3 regions of the Pseudomonas sp. FBCC-B35 genome follow, and region 2 is predicted to be linked to each of the others. Evidence: riboswitches for the same ligand, from Rfam matches in the RefSeq annotation. Region 2 holds a riboswitch; each other region holds the start of a gene.
What was found. A riboswitch is a leader RNA that binds a small molecule or an ion and turns the genes downstream of it on or off. The one in region 2 is predicted to bind cobalamin.

Region 1 (9,741 bases), 990 kb from region 2:
ATTTGGGCCCAGCCCTTTTCGGTCAGGGCGTCATCGAGGCTGCCACGCAGGCCACCTTGCTCGGTTTCCCCGTGGCGCAGCAGGTCGAGCCTCATGCCGGGCGGTCCTCCACGGCAGCCTCGGCAAAGGTCGCCATCTGCGCGTGTAGCGCGCAGGCCAGCCGCAGCAAGGGCACGGCCAGCGCGGCACCGCTGCCCTCACCCAGGCGCAGCCCCAGGGCCAACAGAGGCTCGGCCTGCAAAGCGCTCAGCACCGCCTGGTGACCAGGCTCCGCACCTTGGTGGGCGAACAACAGCCAAGCGCGGCACTGCGGGTTGAGGCGCACGGCCACCAAGGCCGCCACGGTGCAGATGAACCCGTCCACCAGCACAGCCACACCCGCCTGGGCGCATGCGAGATAAGCGCCGACCAGCGCCGCCAGCTCGAAGCCCCCCACACAGCCCAGCGCACGCAGCGGCTCATCGGCCGCCAGGCGGTGCAAGGCCAGGGCTCGCTCGATGACGTACGCCTTGTGCTGCACGCCGGCGCTGTCCAACCCGGTGCCTGGCCCGCTCAATGTGGCTGGCGGACAGGCGAGCAGTACGCTGGCCAGCGCCGCCGCTGCGGTGGTGTTACCGATGCCCATTTCGCCGCCGATGAACAGCTGTGCACCGTGGGCCGCCGCCCGCAGCGCGCTGTCACGACCTGCCTGCAGGGCGGCTTGCAGTTGTGCCTCGCTCAGGGCGGGCTGTTGGGCAAAATTGGCCGTACCGGGGCCAAGGTGCAGGTGGCGAACGCCCGGCAATGCGAGCGTCGGGTCGACAGTGCCGAGGTCGACCACCTCCAGGGTGGCGTGCAGTTGGCGCGCCAGTACGCTGATGGCTGCACCCCCGCCGACGAAATTGCGCAACATCTGGCCCGTCACGGCCTGAGGGTACGCCGAAACGCCCTCCTCGACCACGCCGTGGTCGCCCGCGAACAGGCTGATGGCGACGTGCTCCAGCGACGGCCGTTCGCAGCCCTGCAGGCCTGCCAACTGAATGGCGAGCGCTTCGAGCTGGCCGAGCGAACCGGCAGGCTTGGTCAATTGTTGCTGCCGCTCGCGTGCTGCGGCCATGGCCGCCTCGTCAAGGGGCTGGCAGGGCATCTGCCACCAGACAGGGTTCATGATGCAGGTCCTTTGAGCGTGAGTGGGAGGCCGGCGACCGTGAGGATCACCTGCTGGCAGCGTTCGGCCACCGCCTGATGCACGACACCGGACAAGTCGACGTAACGTCGCGTCAGCTCGCCCATGGGCACCACGCCCAGGCCGGTCTCGTTACTGACCAGGATGATGTGGCCGGGCAGGTGCTCAAGGCAGCCCAACAAGGCATCACGCTCCTCGGCCAGCCGGCGCGGGTCGTCCAGCATGAGCAGGTTGGTCAGCCATAGCGTCAGGCAGTCCACCAGCAGGCAGCGGTCAACGGCCGCTTCGGCCTTCAGTACGGCGGCCAGGGCCAAGGGTTCTTCAATCAATCCCCATTCCACTGGCCGGCGCTGGCGGTGCAGCTGCACCCGCTCATCGAGTTCGCCGTCCAGCGGCTGACTGGTGGCGATATAGGTCACGGGCAGGCCGCAGGCGGCTGCCCGCTGCTCAGCGAGGCGGCTCTTGCCAGACCGGGCTCCGCCGATCACGAACGTACGCACGTCAAGGTACTCCACACAATTGGCGCAGGCGCTGGGTGTCCAGGTGCTTGTCCACCAGGTCAGCCAGGCGTTCGATGTCGCGCTCGCGCAACGCCTCGTAGTCGATCAGTTGCACGTCTTCAAGCCCAGCCCAGCGCAGCAGGGCCGCGCAGGAGGCGCTGCCCTCGAACAACCCGTGCAGGTAAGTGGCCAACACCTGGCCGTCCGTGCTGATGGCACCCTCGCAGCGACCGTCGGCCAGGCGAATCGCTGGTTGCGCCAGCGCAGGGCCAGTGGTGACACCGGCATGGATCTCGTAACCGGTCACAGGCGATGCATCCAGGTGCAAGGTCCCGGCGACGTTGCGCAACTGCTTGTCGGCTTCCAGCACCGTGGCGTAGTCCAGCAGGCCGAGCCCGGGGCTGGAGCCTGCAGCGCCTTCCAGGCCCAGCGGATCGTGCACCTCGCGCCCAAGCATCTGCAGGCCGCCGCAGATACCGATCACCTTGCCGCCATAGCGCAGATGGCGTTCGATGGCCTTGTCCCAGCCGCGCGCACGCAATTGCGCCAGGTCGCCACGGACACTCTTGGAGCCTGGCAGGATGATCAGGTCCGCTGGCGGCACCGGTTGACCGGGGCCGATGAACTGCAGGTCGACCTGCGGATGCAGGCGCAGCGGGTCGAAGTCGGTGTGGTTGCTGATACGTGGCAGCACAGGCACGATCACCTTGAGCACACGCTGCTGCTTTTCGCCCTGGCGCCGGTCGATGCCGTCCTCGGCTTCAAGGTGCAGGTCGGTGACGTACGGCAGCACGCCGAGCACGGGTTTGCCGGTGCGCTGCTCCAGCCAGTCGAGCCCGGGTTGCAACAGGGCGATGTCGCCCCTGAAGCGGTTGATGACGAACCCTTTGACGCGCGCCTGCTCGCTGGGCGACAGCAGTTCGAGGGTACCGACCAGGTGGGCGAACACACCCCCGCGGTTGATGTCGGCGACTAGAATCACCGGGCAGTCCACGGCCTCGGCAAACCCCATGTTGGCAATGTCGCCAGCCCGCAGGTTGATCTCGGCCGGCGACCCTGCGCCCTCCACCATGACCACCGGCCAGCCCTGGCTCAGGCGCTGGTGCGAGGCCAGCACGGCCTGCATGGCAATGGCCTTGTAATCATGGTAGGCAACCGCGTTCATGCTGGTCACCGCACGGCCATGGATGATCACCTGGGCGCCGGTGTCGCTGTTGGGTTTGAGCAGCACCGGGTTCATGTCGGTGTGCGGCGCCAGGCGACAGGCTTGGGCCTGCACCGCCTGGGCCCGGCCGATCTCGCCGCCGTCGGCGGTCACGGCGCTGTTGAGGGCCATGTTCTGCGGCTTGAACGGCACCACGCCGATGCCCTGGCGCAGCAGCCAGCGGCACAGGGCAGTCACCAGGGTGCTCTTGCCGGCGTCGGAGGTGGTGCCTTGTACCATCAGGGTCGTCATGTAAGGTCCTTGCGGTAGGCACTGAGGGCTTGGGCCAATCGTCGTTCGTCCGCCTGGCTGGGCGGTAACCCGAAACGCAGGGCCGCCGGCTGCTCGAACAGGCGCACCAGCACCCCGTGTCGTGCGAGGTGATCGTGCAACCGGGCGGCATGCTCGCACCGCACGTACTGGAACAGGTCACAGCCGCCGGCGGGCGCCAGCCCTGCATGGGACAGCAAAGCCGCCAGGCGTTCGCTGGCGCCTGCACAGCGCTGGCGCTGCAGCTGCTGCGTGGCCAGGTCGGTCAGGCTGGCCTGGGCCAGCACCCGGCTGGGGCCGTTGATGGTCCACGGGCCGAGCAATTCGGCCAGGCGCTGCAGCACGCTGTGCTCTGCGGCCACGAAGCCCAGGCGCACACCGGCCAGGCCGAAGAACTTGCCGAACGAGCGCAGCACTATCAAACCCGGGCATTCGGCACGTTTGATCACAGTGTTTGCGGGGCTGTTGTCCATGAAGGCTTCATCGACCACCAGCCAGCCGCCGCGTGCTGCCAGGCGCTGATGCCACCCCAGCAGTGTGGGCGCAGGCACGACGCGGCCGGTGGGGTTGTTCGGATTGACCAAGACCAGCACGTCGAGATTGTCGATCGCGTCGTCGACCTGGTGCTCATCCAGCTCAAGCAACGTGTGCCCAGTCCGCTGCCAGGCATAGGGGTGCTCGGCATAACAGGGTGTCAGCACTCCGACTCGGCTCGGGCTGCGTAACAGGGGCAGGGCCTGGATGGCAGCCTGTGAGCCCGCCACGGGCAGCAGTCGCGTGGCGCCGTAGTAGCTGCACGCCGCCTGCTCAAGGCCATCGTCTGTTTCCGGCAGGCGTGCCCAGGCTTCGATAGGGATCGGCGGTATCGGGAAGGACCAGGGCGCAATGCCACTGGACAGGTCCAGCCACTGCTCGCGGGCGATGCCATATTGCCGAACCGCACGCAGCAGCCGACCTCCATGTTCAAGCATTCAGGTAAGCTCCCAGACACAACACCAACAGCCACAGCCATACCCCACGCTGCACCAGTGTCCAGCCGCCCTCGATGGCATCGGGGCTGGCCGCAGGGCCGTCGCCCAGGCGCGGGCGGTCGTGCAGTTGGCCGTGGTACACCGCCGGCCCGCCCAACTCGACACCCAGCGCCCCTGCCCCGGCCGCCATGACCGGGCCAGCATTGGGGCTGTCCCATAGCGGCCCCTGGCGGCGCCAGCAGGCCAGCGCCAGGCGGGTTTTGCCCAGCACTGCGTAGGTGAGTGCGACAAGGCGCGCCGGCACATAGTTAAGTACGTCATCGATGCGCGCCGCGCACCAGCCGAAGCGCTCGAAGCGTTCGTTTCGATAGCCCCACATGGCATCGAGGGTGTTGCTCAGTCGATAAAGCACCACCCCTGGCGCCCCGGCCACGGCAAACCAGAACAAGGCGGCGAACACGGCATCGCTGCCGTTTTCCAGCACCGACTCGGTGGCCGCCCGCGCCACCGCCGTCTCGTCCAGCTCACGGGTTTCACGGCTGACCAGATACCCCACTCGCCGCCGTGCTTCTTCCAGATCGCCCTGGCGCAAGGCCGTGGCCACCGGCAGCACATGTTCGCCCAGGCTACGCAGCCCCAGGGCGCAGTACAGCGCCAGCACATCGACCAGCCAGCCGATCACCGGCAGCCAGGAGAGCATGAGGGCCAGCAAGGTCAGCGGCACCACGGCCAGGAACCAGGCGCTCACGCCATGACTGCGCCAACCGCGCCCGCCGGCATTGAAGCGCCGCTCCAGGCTGCTGGCCATGTTGCCGAAAGCAACCAGCGGGTGGCGCCGCCGCGGCTCACCGAGCAACGCATCCAGGGCCACACCGGCCACGCTCAGCAACGCCACGCTCATGCGCCTTCTCCCCACCGGTTTTCAAACAGCATCTCGTGCAACGGTCGTTCTTCGGCCCAGCTCTGCATGACCAGCATGGGCGCAGGATAGAATGCCGCCACCGGCCCCAGGCACAGCACGGCCACGGGTTTGGCGCCGCTGGGCATGCCAAGCAACGCTGCCAGCGCCTGGGGATCGAACAGCGATACCCAGCCCATGCCCAGCCCTTCGGCACGGGCGGCCAGCCACAGGTTCTGGATCGCGCAGGCGAGCGAGGCCAGGTCCATTTCAGGCAGGGTGCGGCGCCCGAAAATGTGAGGCTCACGGTTGTCCATCAAGGCGGCGACCCATAGTTCGGCGCACTCGTTGATGCCCTCTACCTTGAGCTTCATGAATTCGTCCGAGCGCTCGCCCAGCGCTTGTGCAGTCAACGCCCGTTCGGCCTCCACCAGGGCCTGGATGCGCCCACGCAGGGCCCGCTCGGTGATGCGGATGAACCGCCATGGCTGCATCAAGCCCACGCTCGGTGCCTGGTGGGCTGCGCTGAGTAACCGTGTCATGACCTGCGGCGCCACCTCGCCTTGGGCGAAATGGCGCATGTCGCGCCGCTCGCCGATGGCGCGATAGACCGCGGCACGCTCCTGGTCGCTGAACGCATGTTCGTTCATGGGCAGAGCAGCGCTGCGGCTGCCTCCGGGTTGGAGGGGAAGTAGAAGTGCACGTAGGACGCGGTCAGGCGGCCCAGGCGATAGACCGCTTCGTTGCCGCGCCCACCGTTGGGGCTCAACCCACGTGCCAGCGGCTCGAGCGCGGTGCTGGTCAAGGAGTGGTGGTAGGTATGGCCGCGCAGCATGCCCTCGGGCAGTTCGACCGCCTGCAGAGCCAGGGCCGCCAGGCGCTTTTGCATGGTCGCCTCCCCCGGCAGCAACCCAAGCAACTCGACCCTGTCCCCGGCCACGTCGGTCAGTGCGTCGAGCAGATACAGCATGCCGCCGCATTCGGCGAGCAACGGCTTGCCCTGGGCATGATGGGCGCGGATGGCCTGGCACATCGAGGTGTTGCGCGCCAAGGCATGATGGTGCAGCTCGGGGTAACCGCCGGGCAGGTACAGGCTGTCCACTGGGGGCAATTCGACGTCATGCAGGGGGGAGAAGAACTGCACCTGTGCGCCTAGACGGCGCAACAGGTCCAGGTTAGCGCCATAGAGGAAGGCAAAGGCTTCGTCGCGGGCCACACCGATACGTACGCCCGCCAAGGTGGCCTGGGCGGGTAACGGATCGGCCGGTTCGAAGGTGACCGCCGGTGGCAAGGCGGCATCGCAACTGGCGCCCAATGCCTGGGCGGCAGCGTCCAGGCGTGCGTCCAGGTCGTTCAACTCGCTGGCCTGCACCAACCCCAGGTGACGGCTGGGCAGTTCGATGCCGCGCTCGCGGGACAAGCCGCCATACCAACGCAGGCCCTCGGTGAGGCTGCCTTCGAGCAGTTGCGCATGACGCAGGCTGCCCACCCGGTTGGCCAGCACCCCGGCGAACGGCAGATCCGGCTGATAACGCGCCAGGCCCAGGGCCAGCGCGCCAAAGGTCTGGGCCATGGCCGTACCGTCGATAACCGCCAGCACCGGCACGCCGAAGTGACGTGCCAGGTCGGCGCTCGAAGGGGTGCCGTCGAACAGCCCCATCACCCCTTCGATGAGGATCAGGTCGGCTTCACCTGCCGCCTCCCAGAGCAGCCGGCGGCTTTCCTCGGCACCGATCATCCACAGGTCCAACTGGCAGACGGGGGCACCGCTGGCGCGTTCGAGAATCATGGGGTCGAGAAAGTCAGGCCCGCATTTGAACACCCGCACCTTGCGGCCCAGATTGCGGTGCAGGCGCGCCAGCGCGGCAGTGACCGTGGTCTTGCCTTGGCCAGAAGCCGGCGCGGCAATCAGGACGGCGGGGCAATGGCGGGCCTGGCTCACAGCTCGACGCCCTTCTGGGCACGGATACCGGCCTGGAAGGCGTGCTTGAGCATGCCCATTTCGGTCACGGTGTCGGCCAGCTCGACCATTTCCGGCTTGGCCGCGCGACCGGTGACGATGACGTGCTGCATGGGGGGGCGAGCCTGGATGTCCGATAGCACCTGGTCCAGATCAAGGTAGCCGTGCTTGAGCGCAATGTTGAGCTCGTCGAGCACCACGAACTGCACCGCAGGATCCTGCAGCAGTTGCCTGGAGACGGCCCATGCCGCTTCTGCCGCCGCAATGTCACGCTGGCGGTCCTGAGTTTCCCAGGTGAAACCCTCGCCCATCACGTGATAGCGCACCTGTTCGGGAAAGCGCCTGAAGAACAGCTCTTCGCCGGTACTGTTGCGGCCCTTGATGAACTGCACCACCCCGCACTGCATGCCGTGGCCCAGGGCCCGGGCAAGCATGCCGAAGGCCGAGCTGCTCTTGCCTTTGCCATTGCCGGTGAGCACCAGCAGCAGGCCGCATTCGTTGGGGGAATTGGCAATGCGTTCGTCGATGACCGCTTTCTTGCGCTGCATCCGTGCCAGATGGCGTTCGTCGCGCTCGGTGGCGTCGCTCATGGGAGGTTCTCCGCTGGCTGACACCACGATCGAGCGCCGTGTCAGGGAATGGGCAGGCAAACGGAGCGCGCGCAGGGGCATTGGCCAAGGCCAGTGGTCACCGCGCATCACCCTCCGTGATGCCGTTGGCAGTATCAGGCCGGTCTCCGGGCTCGTGAGCGGGCCGCTGGCCCTGACCTGCGCGCCTTCCCGGGTATGGTCACCCAGTGGCCCTGCGCGGCCGTCACTCACTTACCGTTGCGGGGGCAGCGCCGGAATCGCACCCTGTGGGCACTCACCGACTTCCCAGTTTCACCCTGGCCAGACGTTGCTGGCGGGGCACCTGAAACACGCGCGAAGGTTAGAGGGTTGCACCCGGAGCGTCAATCGACGCGGCTCGCCTGGCGGCGCAGGAGGGATGGCCGAGCCACCCGCGTCAGCTCCGCCGCCTGTGCGACTGAACCCGCCGCGTTCCACAGCCTCTGAATCAATAGAACCTGCCGAGGACGTCGACCATGAACCGCGTGGCACTGCCTGTTGCACTTCTTGTAAGCCTGGGCTTGGGTGGCTGCGGCGAAACGGCGCGCCTGACAGTGGCCGACGGCACCGGCCCTGCGCCGCAGTTGCCCTCCCCCGCCAAGACCCTGCTCCCCACCGTGAACATCGCGCCAGCCGTCGGCTGGCCCGCCGGGCGCATGCCTCAGGCTGCACCCGGGTTACAGGTGTCGCGCTTTGCCGGTGACCTCGACCATCCGCGCTGGCTGTACGTGCTACCCAATGGCGACGTGCTGGTGGCAGAAACCAACGCACCTGCCAAGCCCGAAGACGCCAAGGGTATCCGCGGATGGGCCATGAAGCGGGTCATGGCACGCGCGGGGGCTGCCGTGCCCAGCCCTGATCGCATTACCCTGTTGCGCGACGCCGACCAGGATGGCGTTGCGGAAATCCGCCATACCTTTGCCGACGGGCTGAACTCGCCCTTTGGGATGGCGCTGGTGGGCAATGATTTTTACATAGCCGATACGGACAAGCTGCTGCGTTTTCACTACCAGCCCGGGGCACGCCAGGTAACCGGCCCGGCAGAAGTAGTTACCCTGCTGCCAGCCGGCCCGTTGAATCACCACTGGACCAAGAATGTCATCGCAAGCCCTGATGGGCAGCGCCTCTACGTCACCGTGGGCTCAAACAGCAACGTGGGTGAAAACGGACTCGACCAGGAGCAGGGTCGCGCCGCAATCTGGGAGATCGACCCCAGCACCGGCAAGCACCGCCTGTTCGCCACCGGCCTGCGCAACCCTAACGGGCTCGCCTGGGAGCCTAACAGTGGCGCACTGTGGACGGCGGTCAACGAGCGTGACGAAATCGGCAGCGATCTGGTACCGGACTACATCACCTCGGTACACGCGGGTGGATTCTATGGGTGGCCCTACAGCTACTACGGCCAGCACGTGGATGAGCGCGTGCAGCCCCAGGACCCCGCCAAGGTCGCCCGAGCACAGGTACCCGACTATGCCGTTGGACCGCATACTGCTTCACTGGGATTGGCCTTCGTCGGGCCGGATGTGCTACCTGCTCGTTTTGGAGCAGGCGCATTGATTGGCCAGCATGGGTCCTGGAACCGCAAGCCCCACAGCGGCTACAAGGTGATATTCGTACCCTTCGACGCCTCAGGCAAACCGTCGGGCCGGCCCATGGACGTGCTCGACGGTTTTCTGGATGAAGGCGGCCAAGCCATGGGCCGCCCGGTGGGGGTTGCCCTGGAGGGTCGCGGGGCCGTGCTGGTCGCGGACGATGTGGGCAATGCCATCTGGCGCGTCAGCAAAGCTCGGTAACCCGTCTCAGGGGTTCTGTGCCAGGTGCCCCTGAGGGATGACCCGCTTGGCCTGCAGGTAGGCCTTGGCCCAGTAGCTGTTGGACAAATAGTCCAAACGCACCGTACCGCCAGTGCGAGGCGCATGCACGAAGCGCCCGTCCCCTACATAAATGCCGGCATGGCTCACCTGCGAGCCGCCACTGGTCGCGAAAAACACCAGATCACCCGACTGCAAGGATTTCACATCCACGGTAGGCGCACGCATGCCGATCATCTCCCGCGTGGAGCGCGGCAGGCTGATGCCGGCGGCATCGCGGTAGACGTACTTGATCAGACCACTGCAGTCGAAACCCGAATCGGGCGTATTGCCGCCCCAGCGGTAGGGCGTCCC
Region 2 (9,741 bases):
GCTCCAAGTTCCACCTCCAACGCTGGCAGCGAGCCGTCGAGCGCACCTTCGATAACCTGCAATGCCAGCAGTTCGAGGCGCTCGCGCGTATCGCCGGCCGTGCGCCAGGCCTGGTCGCTGATGTTCATCAGTAGCAGAGGCCGTGGGCCTTCCCAGGGTTGCCCAAGGTCGCAGTCGAGCGGATCGAAGCCTGGGACCAGTGCCTTGGCCAGGGCGCGCAACACACTCGCATTGCCGCCACGGCCATCGCCACGCTCGACACGCAGCAGTGCCAGCAGCGTATCCAGGCGCAATCGGCCCTCGGGCGACTGGCCGAATACATGCAAACCATCGCGGATCTGCGATTCCTTGAGGTCGCACAGGTAGGTGTCCAGGCGTGGCAACCAGACGGTTGCATCGTCAAGCTGCCCTTCGAGCTGCAATTCCCGGTCGATGTGATGGGTCCTGACCAGTTCGAGGATGTCGCGTTGCAGCTCCCGGGCGCGACGCGGGTCGAGCAGTTGTGCTTCGTAGAATTCATCGGCCAATTGCTCCAGGTGGCGCAGCGGGCCATAGGTCTCGGCGCGGGTCAGCGGCGGCATCAGGTGATCGATGATCACCGCTTGCGTGCGCCGCTTGGCCTGCGCGCCCTCACCCGGATCGTTGACGATGAACGGATAGATGTTAGGCAGCGGGCCGAGCAGCGCATCCGGCCAGCATGTATCAGACAGCCCTACCCCCTTGCCCGGCAGCCATTCCAGGTTGCCGTGCTTGCCGACATGGATGACGGCATCGGCGGCATACCCATGCCGTAGCCAGAAATAGAACGCCAGGTACCCATGGGGTGGCACCAGGTCCGGGTCGTGATAAACGGCGCTGGGGTCTAGCTGATAACCACGTGCTGGCTGGATGCCGACGAAGGTCATCCCCATGCGCACCCCTGCCACCATCAGGCGGCCCTCGCGGAACATTGGATCCTGCTCGGGTGGCCCCCAGCGTTCCAGTACCGCTTGGCGGTTGGCGGCCGGCAGGCGATCGAATGCTGCCTGGTAATCGACCAGGCTCATGCTCTGGGCGCACGGCCGTTGATCGATGTGGTCCAGGTCGTTGGTCACACCGCCCAGCAAGTGATGGATCAGCTGGGTGCCACTCTCGGGCAGCTCGCTGACCGGGTACCCTTCAGTGCGCAGCGCACGCAAGATATTGAGCGCCGCAGCCGGCGTGTCCAGGCCAACGCCATTGCCAATGCGCCCATCGCGCGTGGGATAGTTGGCCAGAATCAACGCCACGCGTTTGTGCGCATTGGGCTGGCGCGCCAGGGTCACCCAGCGCCGTGCCAGCTCGGCCACAAAATCCATGCGCTCGGGGTGCGCGCGGTAGCACACCACATCCGATTGGCTGCGCTCGCTGTGCCAGGCCATGTCCTTGAAGCTGACCGGCCGTGTGATGATGCGCCCGTCCAGTTCGGGCAGCACAATGTGCATGGCCAGGTCACGTGCGCCCAAGCCCTGCTCGCTGGCCTCCCAACCCGGCTGGTTGTCCTGCGCACAAATGGCCTGCAACACGGGTATGTCTCGTCTTAGCGGGCGCAGGTTAGGACGCTCAGGGCTGGACAGGGCAAAACCGGTGGTATTGAGCACCACCTCGGCGCCGACAATGTCGAGCCATGCCTCAACCTGTTCCAGGCAGGCGCTTTCCTTCAGGCTGGCCACCGCAATGGGCAACGGATTCAAACCTGCTGCCTGCAGGCGCTGGCAGAACACATCGATGAAGGCCGTGTTCGCCGCCTGCAGGTGCGAACGATAAAACAGTATTGGCGCCACCGGATAATCGGTATCCCAGTGTGGGAACCAGTCCTCCAGCGCCCCACTGCCCACCTGAGGGTGGTAGACCGAGGTGCGGGGCAACGCCCGCGGCTCGGACCAGCAATAGTCACGGTCCAGCCACTGACTGGCAAGGTAATAGAACAGGTTGAGTGCGTTGGCCTTGCCACCTTGGCGCAGGTAGTGCCACAACTGCTCGGCTTGCTCCCCCTGCACGGACCCGAGCCCGGTCAGTTCCGGGTCGGGACGGTCGTCGCCGGGCACCAGGATCACGTGCACGCCGCGCGCGGCGAGCGTGACCAACTGTTCCACGCCGTAGCGCCAGTACCCCACGCCGCCGTGCAGCGACACCAGGATGACCTTGGCATGCTGCAAGACCTGATCGACATAAAGGTCGACCGAGGCGTGGTTCTGCACCTGCATGGGGTTGGCCAGGCGCAGGCTTGGGAAGTCGCCGGGCAGTTGCTCGGCGCTGTCGGCGAGCAGGGCCAGGTGCGAATCACCGCTGCAGAGAATAACCAGTTCGGCAGGGGTCTGGCCGAGGTCGGCGATGCTATCGTCCGGCACGAAGCCGCCGGGCTGGGTCCGCAGCAGGTGCATGGGTCAGGCGCCCAAGGCCTGGCGCAGACGCGCTTCGAGCTGGGCAGGGTCAAGGTCCTGACCGATCAGCACCAGGCGTGTGATGCGCGGTTCTTCGGCACGCCAGGCGCGGTCGAAGTGCTTGTCAAAGCGCGTGCCTACCCCCTGGATGAGCAAGCGCATCGGCTTGCCGGCAATGGCGGCGAAACCTTTGACGCGCAGGATGCCGTACTCGACCACCAGTTGGTTGAGCGCCTCGATCAGCACTCGCTCATCGGATTCGGGCAGGTCGATGGAGATGGAATCGAAGGCATCATGGTCATGATCGTCATGGTCATCGCCGTCGTGATGGGCATCGTGGTGGGTCGGGCGGGCGTCGATGTGCTGCTCGGACTCGGCGCCTAGGCCCAGCAACACCTCCAGCGGCAATTTGCCACTGCTGGCTTCGATAACTTTGACGGCCGCTGGCAGCTCTTCAGCGACCTCGGCACGTACCTTGGCCAGGCCGTCGGCGTCAATCAGATCGGCTTTGTTCAACACGACCAGGTCGGCGCTGGCCAGTTGGTCAGCGAACAGCTCGTGCAGAGGGGACTCGTGGTCCAGGTTAGGGTCCAGCTTGCGCTGGGCGTCGACTTGGTCCGGATAGGCGGCGAAAGTGCCTGCGGCAACGGCAGGGCTGTCGACCACGGTGATCACCGCATCGACGGTGCAGGCGGTGCGGATCTCAGGCCACTGGAAGGCTTGGACCAGTGGCTTAGGCAGAGCCAGGCCGCTGGTTTCGATCAGGATATGGTCCAGGTCGCCGCGGCGCGCCACCAGTTCGCGCATCACCGGGAAGAACTCTTCCTGAACGGTGCAGCACAGGCAACCGTTGGCCAGTTCGTACACGCGGCCATTGGCCTCTTCTTCGGTGCAACCGATGCTGCACTGCTTGAGGATGTCGCCATCAATGCCCAGCTCGCCGAATTCGTTGACGATCACGGCGATGCGTCGCCCTTGGGCATTGTCGAGCATGTGGCGCAACAGGGTGGTCTTGCCCGAGCCCAGGAAGCCGGTGACGATGGTAACGGGGAGCTTGGCCAGTGTTTTCATGTTGCAGTGCCCTTGGCAGAATGGCGTGGGCATCCAGGACGAGTGCCGTCGACCAGACTGGCCGGGCATGTTCGCCACCGGATCACCCCGCCCGGTTTAAAGTCGAAAACGTTGCGAGGCAGGTCTCCTGGCTTGCACCTGCGCCAGGCACGGTCATCAGGACCGGGCTTGGGAGAAGACGCCTTCCCGCGCTTGGCGCAGTGGCAGTGTCGACTCATCGATGGTGCCTACAGTTGCGGGGGCAGCCGCGGCTTGAACCGCGTTCCCGTCTTAGCTCCGGCCTGGCCGAAGAACCTCGAACGGCCAAGGCTACGCAGTGGCCGTCGGGTGGTCAACCGTTGTCGAGGCTGTGGGGACGCCGCGGCGAGCATCTTCTGGTTCGCACAGAGTGCGTATCACGACTAGGTGCAGCTCGATGCGCTAAGACTCGACAGCTACTTGCACCTTGCGGGGCCGGGTACCAAGTCGTGATAGGACATTTCCGATCCGGCGAAGATGTATTAAGGTGGCGTGTGCGCATATAACAGCAGCCCCAACGTGGGCACTTGCAAGACAACGAGGGTGTCATGAGCAACGAAAGCATTAACTGGGACAAGCTCGGCTTCGACTACATCAAGACCGATAAACGCTATCTGTCTGTCTGGCGCGATGGCGCGTGGGATGAAGGCACCCTGACCGAAGACAACGTGCTGCATATCAGCGAAGGCTCCACGGCCCTGCATTACGGCCAGCAGTGCTTCGAAGGCATGAAGGCCTACCGTTGCAAGGATGGCTCGATCAACCTGTTCCGCCCCGACCAGAATGCTGCTCGCATGCAGCGCAGTTGCGCGCGCCTGCTGATGCCCCACGTGCCTACAGACGTGTTCATCGAAGCCTGCAAGCAGGTCGTCAAGGCCAATGAGCGCTTCGTGCCACCCCACGGCAAAGGCGCCCTGTACCTGCGCCCATTCGTCATCGGCACGGGTGACAACATTGGCGTGCGCACCGCGCCGGAGTTCATCTTTTCCATCTTCGCCATCCCGGTAGGCTCGTACTTCAAAGGCGGCATGAAGCCACACAACTTCCAGATCTCCAGCTTCGACCGGGCAGCCCCGCAAGGTACTGGCGCTGCCAAGGTCGGTGGCAACTATGCGGCCAGCCTGCAGCCAGGCTATGAGGCGAAAAAGGCCAACTTCGCCGATGCCATCTACCTCGACCCGTTGACCCATACCAAGATCGAGGAAGTGGGCTCGGCCAACTTCTTCGGCATCACGGCCAATAACGAATTCGTGACGCCCAAGTCGGCTTCGGTACTGCCCGGCATCACCCGCTTGTCCCTGATGGAGCTGGCGCAGTCTCGCCTGGGCCTGACTGTCATCGAAGGGGATGTGGAAATCAGCCAGCTGGATCGCTTCATCGAGGCAGGTGCCTGCGGTACCGCGGCGGTGATCACCCCCATCGGCGGCATCGAGTATAACGGCAAGCTGCATGTGTTCCATGACCTTGAGAAGGTCGGCCCCGTTACCCAGAAGCTCTACAACGAGCTGACCGGCATTCAGAGCGGCGACATTGAAGCGCCGGCAGGCTGGATCGTGAAAGTGGCCTGATCACCGAAGCTGCGCAATGTCCAGGGCGCGCTCCTCAGGGGGCGCGCTTTTTTTGCACGTCGCGACAGGCAATTGCGTACTTGAGCAGGCCATGAGGTTTCCTCCTGGGGCCAGGCCCGGTATCCTTCAAGGCTCTACTGCAAGCCCTTCAGGAAGCCGACCATGACCAGGCCCCTTCTAGTGCTGAGCGCGGCCCTGCTGTTCAGCCCCACGCTCCTGGCCCAGCAGATCAAACGTGAAGTGGGCGACTTCGACTTTACCCTCAGTACGACCCCTACCCGCAGCATGGCCCAGGGGCTTATTTCCCCAGCCGCTACCGGCGCCTTTCATGGCGGCCTGGACTTCAGTCACACCAGCGGGTGGTACGTAGGGCAGTACACACCCAGCATGGGCGTGGCGCCAGGGTCCACCCTGCGGGTCGATAACTACGTGGGCTACAAGCATCACTTCGACAGTACCTTGGGTTACGAGATCGGCGTCATTCACTACAGCCAACCCAACATCGCAGGCGCAGAGAGCCATGCGCTGTATGGGGGTATTTCGATCATGGGCAGCCGCTTCGGCGGGGCATTGCGTGACAACCCAAGCAACCGGATCGGCACCTTGTATGCCGATTTCGGGCAGGTTCCCCTGCTCAATGCCGACCTGACGGTCAAGCTTGCACATCATCGGCTCGGCACCCCGTTCACGATTGGCGACGGCAGCCAGGTCAACGGTTTCTCCGACTGGTCCATGCAGCTGTCGCGGCCCTGGTTGGGCCTGGACCTGAACCTGATCTACAGCGACTCGAACCTGACCGGTGGCGGCTGCGATGCTTATTCGGGGATCAACACCTATTGCGAGAGCGTGGTGACGCTCAAGGCCCAGCGCAGTTTCTTCTAGGCAAGCCTGCTCATGCTCAGGCTTTGCCGGCCACTGGGCAACCTCAAGCCTGTGTCGTTGTCTGTAGACGAGGAGCCGTTACTGCGATAGCCACCCCGCCCAGTACTATCGCGCAGGCACCTATGGCACGTAGCGACAGCGCCTCTCCGATCACCAACACCCCACCCAGCGAGGCGATCACCGGGACGCTCAGTTGCAACGTGGCGGCCTGTTGAGCGCTGATGCGCCGCACCACGCTGTACCAGACGGCATAACCTGCCGCCGATGCCAGCATCCCAGAGCACACCGCGAAGAACACGCCGGCCGTCGAGAACCGTAGCTCGGCACCCAGAGCGATCAGCGGCGTGCACAACGCCAGGAAGGGCACGCTGCGAACGAAGTTGCCTGCCGTGTCCGCCAGCGGCCGAGGTGACCCCTGGCCCAGCAAGGTATAGAGCCCCCATGCCATGCCCGCGGCTACCATCAGCAAGGCGCTCGTCAGTGTAGGTGCGTGGCTGCCAGGCAGCAGCAAAACGACCAGGCCTGAAAAAGCCATCAGCATGCCTGACAACGCGCGCAGGCTGATCCGTTCTCCACGCACCGCCGCCACGCTGAACATGGTCAGCTGAACGGCACCAAACAAGAGCAATGCCCCTACGCCCGCGCTCAAATCAAGGTAGGCAATGGAGAACAGAAAGGCGTAGCAAAACAACGCCAGACCGCCTCTCCAACTGCCGGCAGCCCCTGAACAGGGGTTGCGCAGCCGCACCAGCCACCACAGGCACAAGGCGCCGCTGCCCAGGCGCAGTGCGGTGAAGGTGATGGCGTCGACGGCGCCATCCTTGAGCGCCAGCCGGCAAAGTACCGAATTGGCGGCGAAGGCCATCAAGCTGAACATGGCCGGCCTGAACCAGGCGCTCAGTAACGGCCGGTCGATCGGGGAAGAGGTCGTGCTCATGGTGTGGTCACCTCTGAGAACTGCTGTGCTTATCGCGCAGGAAGGCGCAAACCTGATTAGAGGTTTACTACACAGCGAGTCGTTGGCGCTACCTACCTTGGGAGGAGGCGGGCAGCGCCGCTACGGCATCCACCTCGATTAGCATCCCGTCCAGGGCCAGTCGCGGAACCGGTATGAGCGTGCAGGTAGGTTTGGTAGCCTGGCCCCAGGCGCGGTCTACGGCGTCCACCCATTGCTTGAGGCGTGCCTGGCTATGATCGACGATAAGCAGTGTGAGCTTGCACACGTGCTCAAGACCCGCGCCTTTGCTGGACAAGGCCAGCGCCAGATTGGCAATGGCCTGTCGAGCCTGGACGGCGAAATCAGGGGACAGCGTTCCACTGGCCTGCTCCCCACCTTGACCCGCGATGAACAGCAGCCTGCTCCCGGAAATCACGTCAGCCACATGGGAATAACCGTTGCCACTGGGGTCATACAGCGATTGAGGGTTACTCAGGTCAAAGGCGGAGGTCTGCATGGCATTGGCTCTCGGTCTGTGGAATGAACGCCGAGTATCCAACCTCAAGCAGACCTGAGGTCAAGGGCCGAAAGCGGCCCTGAGCGTGACAGTAGAATTACAGCAGCGATGCCGCCAGACGCCCCCGCGCCTGGCCCGCGATTCACTTCTCTTCCAATACAGCCTTGCCCTTGACTGCGCGAGGCCCGCGCCAGGCCCAGATCGGCAGGCCAGGGAACGGTGCCCACACCACGAACACAATCCACAGCATCTTGCGCTCGGCGCGCCGATCGCTGCCCATGATGTGCCAGATCGCCCAGATCTCCAGCAAAATCAAGATGATTGCCACCACGAACCAAATCGTTCCGATTTCCATGAGCTTCCTCCCATTGGCACTTACCCTATTGATTCCCCGATAACGCCTAGGGTTCCGTTGGATTTGAACGGCGCCAGCACGCATGCAACCTCCCTGCCCCAGGCCGACGCCCAGCGCATGCCTGAACACGACCTGCACATTGGCGCCAGCCACCTTGCCGATTGTCTTTCCAAGTGGCACCGGCCACACTTTGGTGCGAAGCCAGGAAGCGGAGTCCAGCGTGTCCACACCCCGTCAGTTCAGCAAAAAGAGCAGCACCAGCAACATGCTGCGGTTAAAGACCAGCAGCGCCAGCGTTGAAGCGCCCTATCGGGTCGACTTCGTTTTGCTCGAACACTTTTCCATGGCCAGCTTCACCGTGGCCATGGACGTACTGGTCACGGCTAACCTTTTGCGCGCCGACAGCTTCCAATTCACGCCCTTGTCGCTTGCTGGTGACCGCGTACTGAGTGACCTGGGGCTCGAGTTGATCACCACCGAGCTTTCGGCGACCGCCCTCAAGCACTTGGACTTGCTAGTGGTCTGCGGCGGCTTACGCACGCCGCTCAAATACCCTGAACTCGACCGCTTGCTCCAGGACTGCGCTTCCCACGGGATGGCCCTGGGCGGCTTGTGGAATGGCGCATGGTTTCTCGGGCGCGCCGGAGCGCTGGATGACTACGGCTGCAGCGTTCACCCCGAACAACGTGCCAGCCTTGCCGAACGTAGCCCGCAGACGCGTATCACGCCTGCAAGCTTTACCCTCGACCGGGACCGGCTGAGTGCCGCCAGCCCAAACGGGGCGATGGAACTGATGCTGGGACTGGTACGACGGCTGTACGGTGATGGCCTGGCAGAGGGCGTCGAGGAGATTCTGTCCTTCTCGGGTGCGCGCTATCGCCAAGTGGGTCCCGGGGCCAAGAAGTCGATGAGTCTGCACCTGCGCACCATCGTCGAGCTGATGGAAAACAACCTCGAAGAAACCCTCAGCCTGGACCAGTTGGCGGCTTACAGCGGCCGGTCCCGACGCCAGATAGACCGCCTGTTCCAGGCGCAGTTGGGCACCTCCCCCCGGCGTTACTACATGGAACTTCGCATTACCAAGAGTCGCCGCCTGTTGCAGTACTCCGATCTCTCGGTGATGGAGGTGGCGGTAGCGTGCGGCTTCGTCTCGGTGTCGCACTTCAGCAAATGCTACGCCGCCTACTTCGGCTATCCCCCGTCGCGTGAGCAGCGACTGGGGGATTGATGGCTGCTGTCATCGACTCTTTTTTCAGACTTCAGTTTGACGCAGCGGCCGGCTGCGCTGGAGGGGTCAGGTGCAGCACGCGATCACGTCCGCCTTCTGCAAGCCAGTAACCACCGCTGCCATCGGCCACGATCGACTGCGGCGCCTTGAGAAACGAGAGCACGGTCTGGCGAGTCCCATCGGGCTTTATGCGCAGCAGCCGCGCCCGGTGAGTGTTGTCTTCACTGATCCAGAGACCACGCTGGTCGCAAAACAGGAATGTAGGGTTGTTGAGGCCATCGATCACCACAGGGTCCTTGCCATCCTTGGACAGCGCCCGGACCTGCCCTTCGGCTTTCTCGGTATACAGTAGCCGACCACCCCCGCATCGGGTCAAACCTTCGGCTTCGGTCAGGCCCGCACGCAACACGTCCACCTGGCCGCTGCGCCAGTCATAGCGCAGCAAGCGGCCATCACCCTTGCGGTCTTCGATGGCGAAAAGGTGGTTGCCCTCGTTCCAAAGGCCCTGTACCGCAATGCCCTCGAAAAGTGGTGTGACGTGGCCATCGACCGCCAGACTCACCGGCGCCAGGCCACCTTCCTGGCTGAAGACCCAGCCCCCTCTTGCCGCCACCATGCCGTCCGGCTTAGACAGCTTGTCCACGAGCACTTCGCGCTCACCGTCCGCAGCAATCTTGAGAATGCTGCCGCGACCATCGTCCAGCTCTTGGCTGACCAACAGGCTGCCGTCGGCCTGGGGAAGCAGTGACGCAGCCTTGTCCAC
Region 3 (9,741 bases), 860 kb from region 2:
AAGGCAAGCCCTGCCCCGACCAGTGCGCCCAACAGCACACGCGGGGCACGGATGAGCCAGACGATGTGCACCTGGCTCTTGCTGAGCGCAGGCCCCCAGTCGATGCCCAATTGCTGCGCGACGATCCCGATGACGTGGGTCAAGGGCACCGATGCCGGGCCAAATGCCAGCGACACGACCGATGACGACACCAGCAGGATGACCAGCATCACGATCAGCCAACCATAATGCACCGGGCTGCGCGCCAAGGTCACGGTGCCCCCGCTGCGAACAGCTCGGGGTGCAGGGCGCGGGCAATGTTCTCCACCGCCTCGACGTTCTCCACCGAGGGGGTGACCTGCAGGTAGGTCAGGGGTAAGAAGCGCTGCTCGCGAATGGCCCGTACCTCTTTCAACGCAGGCTGCTGCATCAGAAAATCACGTTTCTGCTGCCAGGTCCTTGGCCCGTAGTCGACAATCAGGATCACGTCAGGGTCGCGCTCTACCACGCTTTCCCAATTGACCTGGGTCCAACTGGCGGCCACCTCGTCCATCACGTTCACGCCACCGGCTGCGTCGATCAGTGCCTGCGGCATGCCCAGACGCCCCGATGTCATCGGACGATCTTCGCCGCTGTCGTACAAAAAGACCCGTGGTCGGTGTTGCGCCTGCCCTACCCGCGCTTGCACCGTGGCGATTCGCTGGCGCATCTGGTGGATCAGCGCTTGCGCCTGGCGCGGGTGATCGAACATGCGCCCCAGGTTGTCCAGATCGCGGTAAACGTCATCGAAACTCGCACGTTGGCCAGACATGACCCAAGAGCAGGACTCGCTCAACTCGTAGACCGGGACCCCAAAGGGTGCCAGCGTCGCGGGGGTGACCGGCCCTCCTACGTGCATGCCATAGTTCCAGCCGGCGAAAAACAGGTCGGTATCGACTGCTAGCAGCGTTTCAATGGAAGGATACCGACTGGCCAGTTGCGGTATGCCCTCCAGCGCAGCGTCAATCCATGGGTCACGGTGTTTACTTCGGGTGAACCCTGTGTAGCCGATGATGCTGTCTCGCAGCCCCAGGTGCAGCAGCATGGCGGTCATGTTCACATCGTGCACCACCACCCGCTGGGGAGCCTTGTTGAACGTCACCAGGCGCTCACAACTGCGCACGTTCAGCGGGTACTCGCTGGCCACGGCAGGCAGCGCAAACAAGAGCGTTATCAGGGCAATCAGAAAGCGAGCGTTCATGGTCGGGTTATCCAGGTAATGCGGGGGTAAGGGTGCAGCGGATGAAGGTCGACCAGCGCCTGGACACCAAACACCTCCTGGATCAGTTCGCCGGTCAGCACCTGCTGGGGCGTGCCACTGACACGGATTCGGCCAGCGTCGATGACGTACAGGCGGTCGCAGAATGCCGCCGCCAGGTTGAGGTCGTGGAAGCTGGCCAGGGTGCTCAGCCCCAGGCTGCGCAAATGCCGCAAAAGCCCAAGCTGGTAACGCGGGTCGAGGTGGTTGGTTGGCTCGTCGAGAATCAGCAGTTCAGGGGCCTGGACCAGTGCCCGGGCCAGTAGCACGCGCTGCTTCTCGCCCCCGGATAGCGAAGCGAACGTGCGCCCGTCATAACCTGCCAGCCCAACCAGCACGAGCGTGTGAGCAACCCTTTGCCGGTCCTCGGGCGAGTCGCCGTCAAACAGGGCCTTGTGCGGCGTGCGCCCCATGGCCACCACTTCGGCAACACTCAATCCAAACTCGCCAGGAAACTCCTGAAGCACCACCGCGATACGCTGGGCACACCAGCGCGGGCTGCGTTGCCAGATATCGGCACCGCTCAAGCTGACGCTGCCTGCGGTGGGTAGCGTGGCGCGATAGGCGCAACGTAGCAGGCTGGTCTTGCCACTGCCGTTAGGGCCGATAAGCCCTACGCACTCACCGTCGTCCACATGCAGGTCCACGCCTTGCAGGATCTGGCGCACCCTGCGCCCCGCCTCGGGCACTGCCCAATGCAGGCCCTCGATACTCAGTCGAGTCATCGGATTCACTCCAGCAAGCACCAGCCCGAAGGCCGGTGCAACAGGTCAGAAGCGGTAATCCGCCGTGACGAAAAATGACCTTGGCTCGCCCAGGTACCACTGGCGCCCATTGTTGCCGGTGGTGGTCGCGTACTGGCGATCGAACAGGTTGTTGAGCTGCAAGCCCAAGGTCAGGTCCGGCTGCACGTGCCAGTCAACGTTGGCGTCGACCACGGTGTAGCTCGGCACCTGCACGGTGTTGGCATTGTCCCCATAGCGGCTGTCGACATACCGCGCACCCGCCCCGGCACTGAGCAACCGACCAAAGTCCTTGCTCAACCACAGGTTGGCCGATCGCCGGGGCACATCGACCGGCCGATTGCCGTTGTAGTTGCTGGTGCCACTGGCAAACTCGTCGTACTCCGCGCGCACCCAGGCGGCGTTGGCCGAAAGCTGCACATCGTAGGGCAGGCGCAACGCCAAGTTGGCCTCGATGCCGTCCGAGGATTGCTGGCCGACCTGTTGCTGAAGGACAGGGTTGAGCGGGTCGCTGCTCAAGAGCTTTTTCTTGACGATGTGGTAGGCCGCAAGCGTCCACTCGCCACGGCCATCAGGGAGCATCTGTTTGACACCGACTTCGGTCTGTTTGGCGGTACTCAGGTCCCAGCTTTGTTGCGCTGTACTGAGCGTCAGCAGGTTGCTCACGCCCTCGGTGCTGGTGGCGTACTGACCATAGACCGAGAGGTCCTCGGTCAGCGCGAACACCAGGCCTGCCCGCCAGTTGTCGCCACTCAGGCTGCGGTCCGAGCGGGTATCGGTGTCCAGATCGTCACGGTTCAGATGCACCTGATCACGCCGCACACCGGTGATCAGCGACAGGCGCTCGGTGAGTTGCGTGCGGTTTTCGGCGAACAGCGAGAATTGCCGTGCCTGGTTGGCTTCGCGCGAGCGATAGGGGTCGGTGCTGATGTAGTCTCCGCCGCCCGAGCCCGACAGTGGCACGGTGTCGGTAAAGGTATTGCCAAAATCATGTTTGCGCACGAAGCGGATCGCATTGTAGTCGGCGCCAACAACGGTCTGGCTGTCCAGGCCGAACAACGCGTGCTGCAGGGTGAACGACTGGCGATCCCCGATCTGCTCCTGGGTCTGCTTGATGCTGATGAAACTGCTGCGCTGCACCTGGTCGCCAGGCAGCCAGGTGTAGCTTTCGGCATTTCGCCACCGGCGCTGGGCCTTGAGGAAGTACAGCTGATTGCTGGCGGTCAGGTTGTCGGTGATCACCCAGTCCGTGACCAGGCGAGTGGACTGATCGTTGTAATGCACCTCGGCATTGGCCACGTTGTAGTTGTGGTCACGCAGCGACTCACGGTAATGCCCATTGACCAGCGGCGTACCGAAATACTGCTGCGGATCCTGGTCACCGTAGTCATGGCTGAGGGTGATGCTGAAATCGTCGTTCGGCTGCCAGCGCAATGAACCGCTGACAGCAACGCTGGCTGACTCACCACGGTCGACCCAGCCATTGCTGTCCAGTTTATTGAGGTTCAAGCGATAGCTCAGGGTATCGGTCAGCGAACCGCCGCTGTCCAACGCCAACTGCCGGCGATCATGGGAACCGTAGCCCAGGCGGACATGATTGCGAACCTCGCCGTCGAAGGGCTTCTTGGGCACCACGTTGATCACCGCACCGGTGGCGCCCTCCCCGTACAACACCGAAGCCGGGCCGCGCAGTACGTCGATGCGGTCCACGGCCCAGGTGTCCACGGGAAACGTGACGGTGCCAGCACCCACGTACAGGCGGGTGCCGTCATACAGCTGCATGGTCGAACTGTGCCCGGTGAAGCCACGGGCCGAAAGCGCAGTGCCACCGTTGCCAGGCGTGCCGATGAAGGTGATGCCGGGGGTGCGGGTCACTGCTTCCTGCACCGTGGCGTTGTTGCGTCCACTGATGTGCTCGGCGCTGATGCTGGTGACGCTGGCTGGCGTTTCCAAGGGCGTGAGGTGCAGGCGCGAACCGCTGGTGCCAGGGGTGTGCAAGTCCATGGGAGGGTTCTGCTCGGCAGTGCCGGTGATGGCCGTGGCGGGCAATGCCAGTGCAAGGCCGTCTTCGGCTGCCTGAATCGGTACGGCCATGCACACACAGGGCACCAGGCTCGCACCCAGCAACGCCCCTTGAGGGGTATGAAAAACACTAAAGCGGGACATATCTTTCCTTTTGCAGCAGGAATGAAAGAATCCCGGAGGGAACAACGCATGGGGAACGCGCAGGCGCACGCGCCCACGGAAACCGGCCTGCGCCCGCCCACCGCGGGTTTGCCAAACAAGGCTTCAGGCCGGTCTCCGGGCTCGCGAGGGTCATGATGCCGTCACCTTCCCATGCCTGTGGCACAGTGGTCTGTCGAAAGCATCGCTCGCATACCGTTGCGGGGGCAGCGCCGGACTGATCACCCTGGGGCGACGAACCGGCTTCCCGTTTCACCCCATGCACGGCGGCAGGGGGCACCTGAAACAGGCGCGCAGATGACCACCAAAATCGTCCTGGGTCAACATCCCGTGTGGATGATGAGCCGCCGCCAAGCGTCGACGAACGGCATTGCGAAGATTAACGCCCCCCGCCTGGCGGGCTTCATCCGAGCGTGCGAAGGCGCGCTCAGGTAGGCGTAGCACTGGGTTTGAACGCGATGGATCGATGCTGGACGTCGACCCACAGAGGCGGACTTCAGCCACGAGGAATCACCGAAATTCGCACCAAAACCAGGCGCCCACGTAAAGTTTTATTGAACGATCGGGCCTTGCACGCCCTCGAAAAACCCAGACCGCTCACCGAGGCGCGTTCAGATGACGTGTTCGCGCCCAGTGGGACAGACGACCGTTCGGCGCTGTTCATACGCCCCGAAGCGAGTCAACAACGTTACTGGCTGGCAGCTTTGCGTACGCTTGGTATCAGGTAACGCAGGCTGTACGACACGCGCCACACGTACGCGACCATGTGCCTGGTGGCCGGCATGAACCCGGCATTCATCGCCGCGCAACTCGGGCACAGCGTGCAGGTGCTGCTCTGCATGCGCCAGGTGGATCACCCCCTCACGATTGGGCGGGGCTTGATCAGCCCTGGCGTTTGGAGGCGGTACAAATGGGGTACGAGTGAAAAGCCAGTGACGCCATGAGTGCCGAAACTCAAAGGGTTTACGTTACATGTGCGGACTAGCTGGAGAATTGCGTTTCACCCCCCTCGGTCAAGCCCCTCGCCCAGCCGACCTGGCTGCCGTTGAGCGAATCACTCATCACCTGGCGCCACGTGGCCCGGATGCGTGGGGCTTTCACAGCCAGGGGCCGATCGCCCTCGGCCACCGTCGCCTGAAAATCATGGACCTGTCCGACGGCTCCGCCCAGCCCATGCAGGACAGCACGTTAGGCCTGTCACTGGCCTTCAACGGCGCCATCTACAACTTCCCTGAACTGCGCCAGGAACTGCTGGACCTGGGCTATACCTTCTGGTCCGACGGTGACACGGAAGTGCTGCTCAAGGGGTACCACGCCTGGGGCGAGGCCTTGCTGCCCAAGCTCAATGGCATGTTTGCCCTGGCTATCTGGGAGCGCGACAGTCAGCGCCTGTTCCTGGCCCGCGACCGCCTGGGCGTAAAGCCCCTGTACCTCTCGCGCAACGGCGAGCGCCTGCGCTTTGCCTCCACCTTGCCGGCGCTGCTCAAAGGGGGCGACATCGACCCGATGCTCGACCCGGTGGCGCTGAACCATTACCTGAATTTCCATGCCGTGGTCCCGGCACCGCGCACGCTGTTGGCCAACGTGCAAAAGCTCGAACCCGGGACCTGGATGCGCATCGACCGCCACGGCGAAGTCGAGCGCAGCACCTGGTGGCAACTCCAGTACGGCCCCAACCCGGATGAGCGTGACCTGACCCTCGAGGATTGGACCACACGCGTACTGGACGCCACCCGCGATGCAGTTGCCATCCGCCAGCGCGCCGCCGTCGACGTGGGCGTGCTGCTCTCCGGCGGTGTCGATTCCAGCCTGCTGGTCGGCCTGCTGCGCGAAGTGGGTGTGGATGACCTGTCGACCTTCTCCATCGGTTTCGAGGATGCAGGCGGCGAGCGCGGAGACGAATTCCAGTACTCGGACCTGATCGCCAAGCACTACGGTACCCGCCACCATCAACTGCGCATTGCCGAGCACGAGATCATCGACCAACTGCCCGCGGCGTTCCGTGCCATGAGCGAGCCGATGGTCAGCCACGACTGCATCGCCTTCTACCTGCTGTCGCGGGAAGTGGCCAAGCACTGCAAGGGCGTGCAGAGCGGCCAGGGAGCCGACGAGCTGTTTGCCGGCTACCACTGGTACCCGCAGGTCGATGGCGCCAACGATGCATTCGCGGCGTACCGCGAAGCGTTCTTCGACCGCAGCCATGCCGAATACCGTGACACCGTGCAGCCGGCCTGGCAGCTGGAGAACGATGCCGCCGGCGACTTCGTCCGTGAACACTTCGCCCGCCCTGGCGCCGACGCCGCCGTGGACAAGGCCCTGCGCCTGGACAGCACGGTGATGCTGGTGGACGACCCGGTCAAGCGCGTGGACAACATGACCATGGCCTGGGGGCTGGAAGCCCGTACGCCGTTCCTGGACTACCGCCTGGCAGAACTGTCGGCCCGCATTCCGGCACGCTTCAAGCTGCCCGACGGCGGCAAGCAGGTGCTCAAGGAGGCGGCGCGCCGAGTGATTCCGCACGAGGTCATCGACCGCAAGAAGGGTTACTTCCCGGTGCCTGGCCTCAAGCACCTCGAAGGCGCCACCCTGGGTTGGGTCCGCGACCTGCTGACCGACCCCAGCCAGGACCGCGGCCTGTTCAATCCGGCCATGATCGACCGTCTGCTAAGCAACCCGCACGGCCAGCTCACCCCCCTGCGCGGTTCCAAACTGTGGCAGTTGGCGGCGCTGAACCTGTGGCTGACCGAACAAGGACTTTGAACCCATGAAAGCCCACGAAACGGCCTATGGCCAGCGCCTGCTGCGCGGCCAGGCGCCCTCTTACGAGCGCCTGCAGGCACGCCTTGCGGGCGATGGCAGCGAGCCTCACGATCAGCCACGTGCCCTGCACTGTGGCTGGGGACGACTACTGATCGGGCATACCTATGCCGACCCGGCCAAGCTAGCCGAAGACCTGTTGGGCGAATGCCGCGGCGAACGCGACATCGCCCTGTACGTGGCAGCGCCCCAGCAGGTGCTGGCACACGCGCCGCAGCAACTGTTCCTGGACCCCTCGGACACCCTGCGCCTGTGGTTCACCGACTATCGCCCGGCGCAACGGGTATTTCGCGGGTTTCGCGTGCGCCGTGCGCAAAACCCCAGTGACTGGCAAGCCATCAACACGCTCTACCAGGCACGCGGCATGCTGCCCGTCGACCCGGAGCTGCTCACCCCGCGCCACCTGGGTGGGCCGGTGTACTGGCTGGCCGAGGACGAAGACAGTGGCGCGATCATCGGCAGTGTCATGGGCTTGAACCACGCCAAGGCCTTCGACGACCCGGAACACGGTAGCAGCCTGTGGTGCCTGGCCGTCGATCCGCACTGCACCCGCCCCGGGGTGGGTGAAGTACTGGTGCGTCATCTGATCGAGCACTTCATGAGCCGCGGCCTTGCCTATCTGGACCTGTCGGTGTTGCATGACAACCGCCAGGCCAAGCGCCTGTACGAAAAACTGGGCTTTCGCAACCTGCCCACGTTCGCCGTCAAGCGCAAGAACGTCATCAACGAACGCCTGTTCCTGGGCCCTGGGCCACAGGCTGACCTCAACCCCTATGCGCGGATCATCGTCGATGAGGCCCTGCGCCGGGGTATCGAGGTGCAGGTGTGCGACGCGGCTGCCGGGCTCTTCACCCTGAGCCTGGGCGGTCGCCGTGTACGCTGCCGGGAGTCGCTCAGCGACCTGACCAGCGCCGTGACCATGACCTTGTGCCAGGACAAGCGCCTGACCCAACACGCCCTGCACACCGCAGGTCTGCTTGTGCCGGCACAGCAATTGGCCGGTAACGCCGATGACAACCTGGCGTTCCTCGAGGACCACGGCGCGGTCGTGGTCAAACCCGTGGATGGCGAACAGGGCCAGGGCGTAGCGGTCAACCTCACTACCCTCGAAGACGTCACGCGTGCGGTCGAACACGCCCGTCAGTTCGACAGCCGCGTGCTGTTGGAAAGCTTCCATGCCGGGCATGACTTGCGCATCGTGGTCATCGGCTATGAAGTGGTCGCGGCCGCGATTCGCCACCCGGCGCAGGTGATGGGCGATGGTACGCACAGCATCCGCGAACTGATCGACGCACAAAGCCGGCGCCGTCAAGCGGCCACCGGGGGCGAAAGCAAGATCCCCGTGGACGATGAAACCGAGCGCACGCTGGCCGCGGCCGGCTTTGGGTTCGAGGATGTGTTGCCCGCAGGTCACCAGCTGGCCGTGCGGCGCACCGCCAACCTGCACACCGGCGGCACGCTCGAGGATGTCACGGCACGCCTTCACCCTACACTCGCCGATGCGGCCATTCGTGCAGCGCGGGCACTGGAGATACCCGTGGTGGGCCTTGATTTCATGGTCAAGGATGCCAGCGAACCCGACTACGTCATCATCGAAGCCAACGAGCGCGCAGGCCTGGCCAATCACGAGCCACAACCCACGGCAGAGCGCTTCATCGACTTGTTGTTCCCCCATAGCAGGCCGCTGGCCTGATACACCCATGCTCCGCTTCGACGGGAGCCCGGCGCCAGCGCCGCTCCCGCTCGACTGTTACGACCGGATCATCCAACGATTTTTCAACCGACCGGAGGCCTGGACATGTCCGAACGACATCCCGAACCCGATCTCGAGTACCTCAAGCGTGTCTTGCTGGAGATGCTCGCCATCCCCAGCCCTACAGGCTTCACCGACACCATCGTGCGCTACGTGGCCGAGCGCCTGGACGAGCTGGGCATTCCCTACGAGCTGACTCGACGCGGCACTATTCGCGCCACCCTCAAAGGGCGTCAAAGCTCCCCGGACCGCGCCGTCTCCGCGCACTTGGACACCATTGGCGCCAGCGTGCGCCAGGTGCAGGACAACGGTCGCCTGGCCCTGGCGCCGGTGGGCTGCTGGTCCAGCCGCTTCGCCGAAGGCAGCCGCGTCAGCGTGTTCACCGATACGGGCGTATTTCGTGGCAGCGTACTGCCGCTGATGGCCAGTGGGCATGCCTTCAATACCGCCATCGACCAGATGCCCATCAGTTGGGACCATGTGGAAGTGCGCCTGGACGCTTACTGCGCCACCCGTGCCGATTGCGAGGCGTTGGGCGTGGGGATTGGCGACTTCGTGGCCTTCGATCCGCTGCCCGAGTTCACCGACAGCGGTCACATCAGCGCCCGTCATCTGGATGACAAGGCCGGGGTCGCCGCCTTGCTGGCGGCCTTGAAAGCCGTGGTGGAAAGCGGCCGTCAGCCGCTGATCGATTGCCACCCGCTGTTCACCATCACCGAAGAAACCGGCTCGGGTGCCGCCGGCGCCCTGCCCTGGGATGTCAGCGAGTTCGTCGGGATCGATATCGCCCCGGTCGCCCCCGGCCAAGCCTCCAGTGAGCACGCCGTCAGCGTGGCCATGCAGGATTCGTCCGGGCCGTACGACTACCACTTGTCCCGGCACTTGCTCAAACTTGCAGGCGAACAGGAATTGCCGGTACGCCGCGACCTGTTCCGCTACTACTTCAGCGATGCCCACTCTGCGGTGAC

Region 1: linked by a shared signal. The riboswitch ahead of cobO (cob(I)yrinic acid a,c-diamide adenosyltransferase) and the one ahead of cobW (cobalamin biosynthesis protein CobW) in region 2 are both predicted to bind cobalamin.
Region 3: linked by a shared signal. The riboswitch ahead of NMB38_RS15585 (TonB-dependent receptor) and the one ahead of cobW (cobalamin biosynthesis protein CobW) in region 2 are both predicted to bind cobalamin.

What each region holds. Positions count from the first base shown of each region.
Region 1 is NZ_CP101439.1:3,560,106-3,569,846, forward strand. It holds gene cobC (alpha-ribazole phosphatase family protein) at 1-95, opposite strand, end outside; gene cobT (nicotinate-nucleotide--dimethylbenzimidazole phosphoribosyltransferase) at 92-1,147, opposite strand; gene cobU (bifunctional adenosylcobinamide kinase/adenosylcobinamide-phosphate guanylyltransferase) at 1,144-1,665, opposite strand; gene NMB38_RS16185 (cobyric acid synthase) at 1,667-3,121, opposite strand; gene cobD (threonine-phosphate decarboxylase CobD) at 3,118-4,110, opposite strand; gene cbiB (adenosylcobinamide-phosphate synthase CbiB) at 4,103-5,011, opposite strand; gene bluB (5,6-dimethylbenzimidazole synthase) at 5,008-5,658, opposite strand; gene NMB38_RS16205 (cobyrinic acid a,c-diamide synthase CobB) at 5,655-6,950, opposite strand; gene cobO (cob(I)yrinic acid a,c-diamide adenosyltransferase) at 6,947-7,558, opposite strand; cobalamin riboswitch at 7,679-7,899, opposite strand; gene NMB38_RS16215 (PQQ-dependent sugar dehydrogenase) at 8,053-9,369, shown strand; gene NMB38_RS16220 (C40 family peptidase) at 9,376-9,741, opposite strand, start outside.
Region 2 is NZ_CP101439.1:2,571,806-2,581,546, forward strand. It holds gene cobN (cobaltochelatase subunit CobN) at 1-2,402, opposite strand, end outside; gene cobW (cobalamin biosynthesis protein CobW) at 2,406-3,473, opposite strand; cobalamin riboswitch at 3,574-3,786, opposite strand; gene NMB38_RS11775 (branched-chain amino acid aminotransferase) at 4,040-5,059, shown strand; gene NMB38_RS11780 (TorF family putative porin) at 5,222-5,941, shown strand; gene NMB38_RS11785 (DMT family transporter) at 5,985-6,878, opposite strand; gene NMB38_RS11790 (RidA family protein) at 6,967-7,395, opposite strand; gene NMB38_RS11795 (PLDc N-terminal domain-containing protein) at 7,538-7,750, opposite strand; gene NMB38_RS11800 (GlxA family transcriptional regulator) at 7,971-8,978, shown strand; gene NMB38_RS11805 (NHL repeat-containing protein) at 9,010-9,741, opposite strand, start outside.
Region 3 is NZ_CP101439.1:3,435,861-3,445,601, forward strand. It holds gene NMB38_RS15570 (FecCD family ABC transporter permease) at 1-254, opposite strand, end outside; gene NMB38_RS15575 (ABC transporter substrate-binding protein) at 251-1,219, opposite strand; gene NMB38_RS15580 (ABC transporter ATP-binding protein) at 1,216-2,001, opposite strand; gene NMB38_RS15585 (TonB-dependent receptor) at 2,047-4,185, opposite strand; cobalamin riboswitch at 4,295-4,502, opposite strand; gene NMB38_RS15590 (N-acetylglutaminylglutamine amidotransferase) at 5,176-6,963, shown strand; gene ngg (N-acetylglutaminylglutamine synthetase) at 6,968-8,713, shown strand; gene NMB38_RS15600 (osmoprotectant NAGGN system M42 family peptidase) at 8,819-9,741, shown strand, end outside.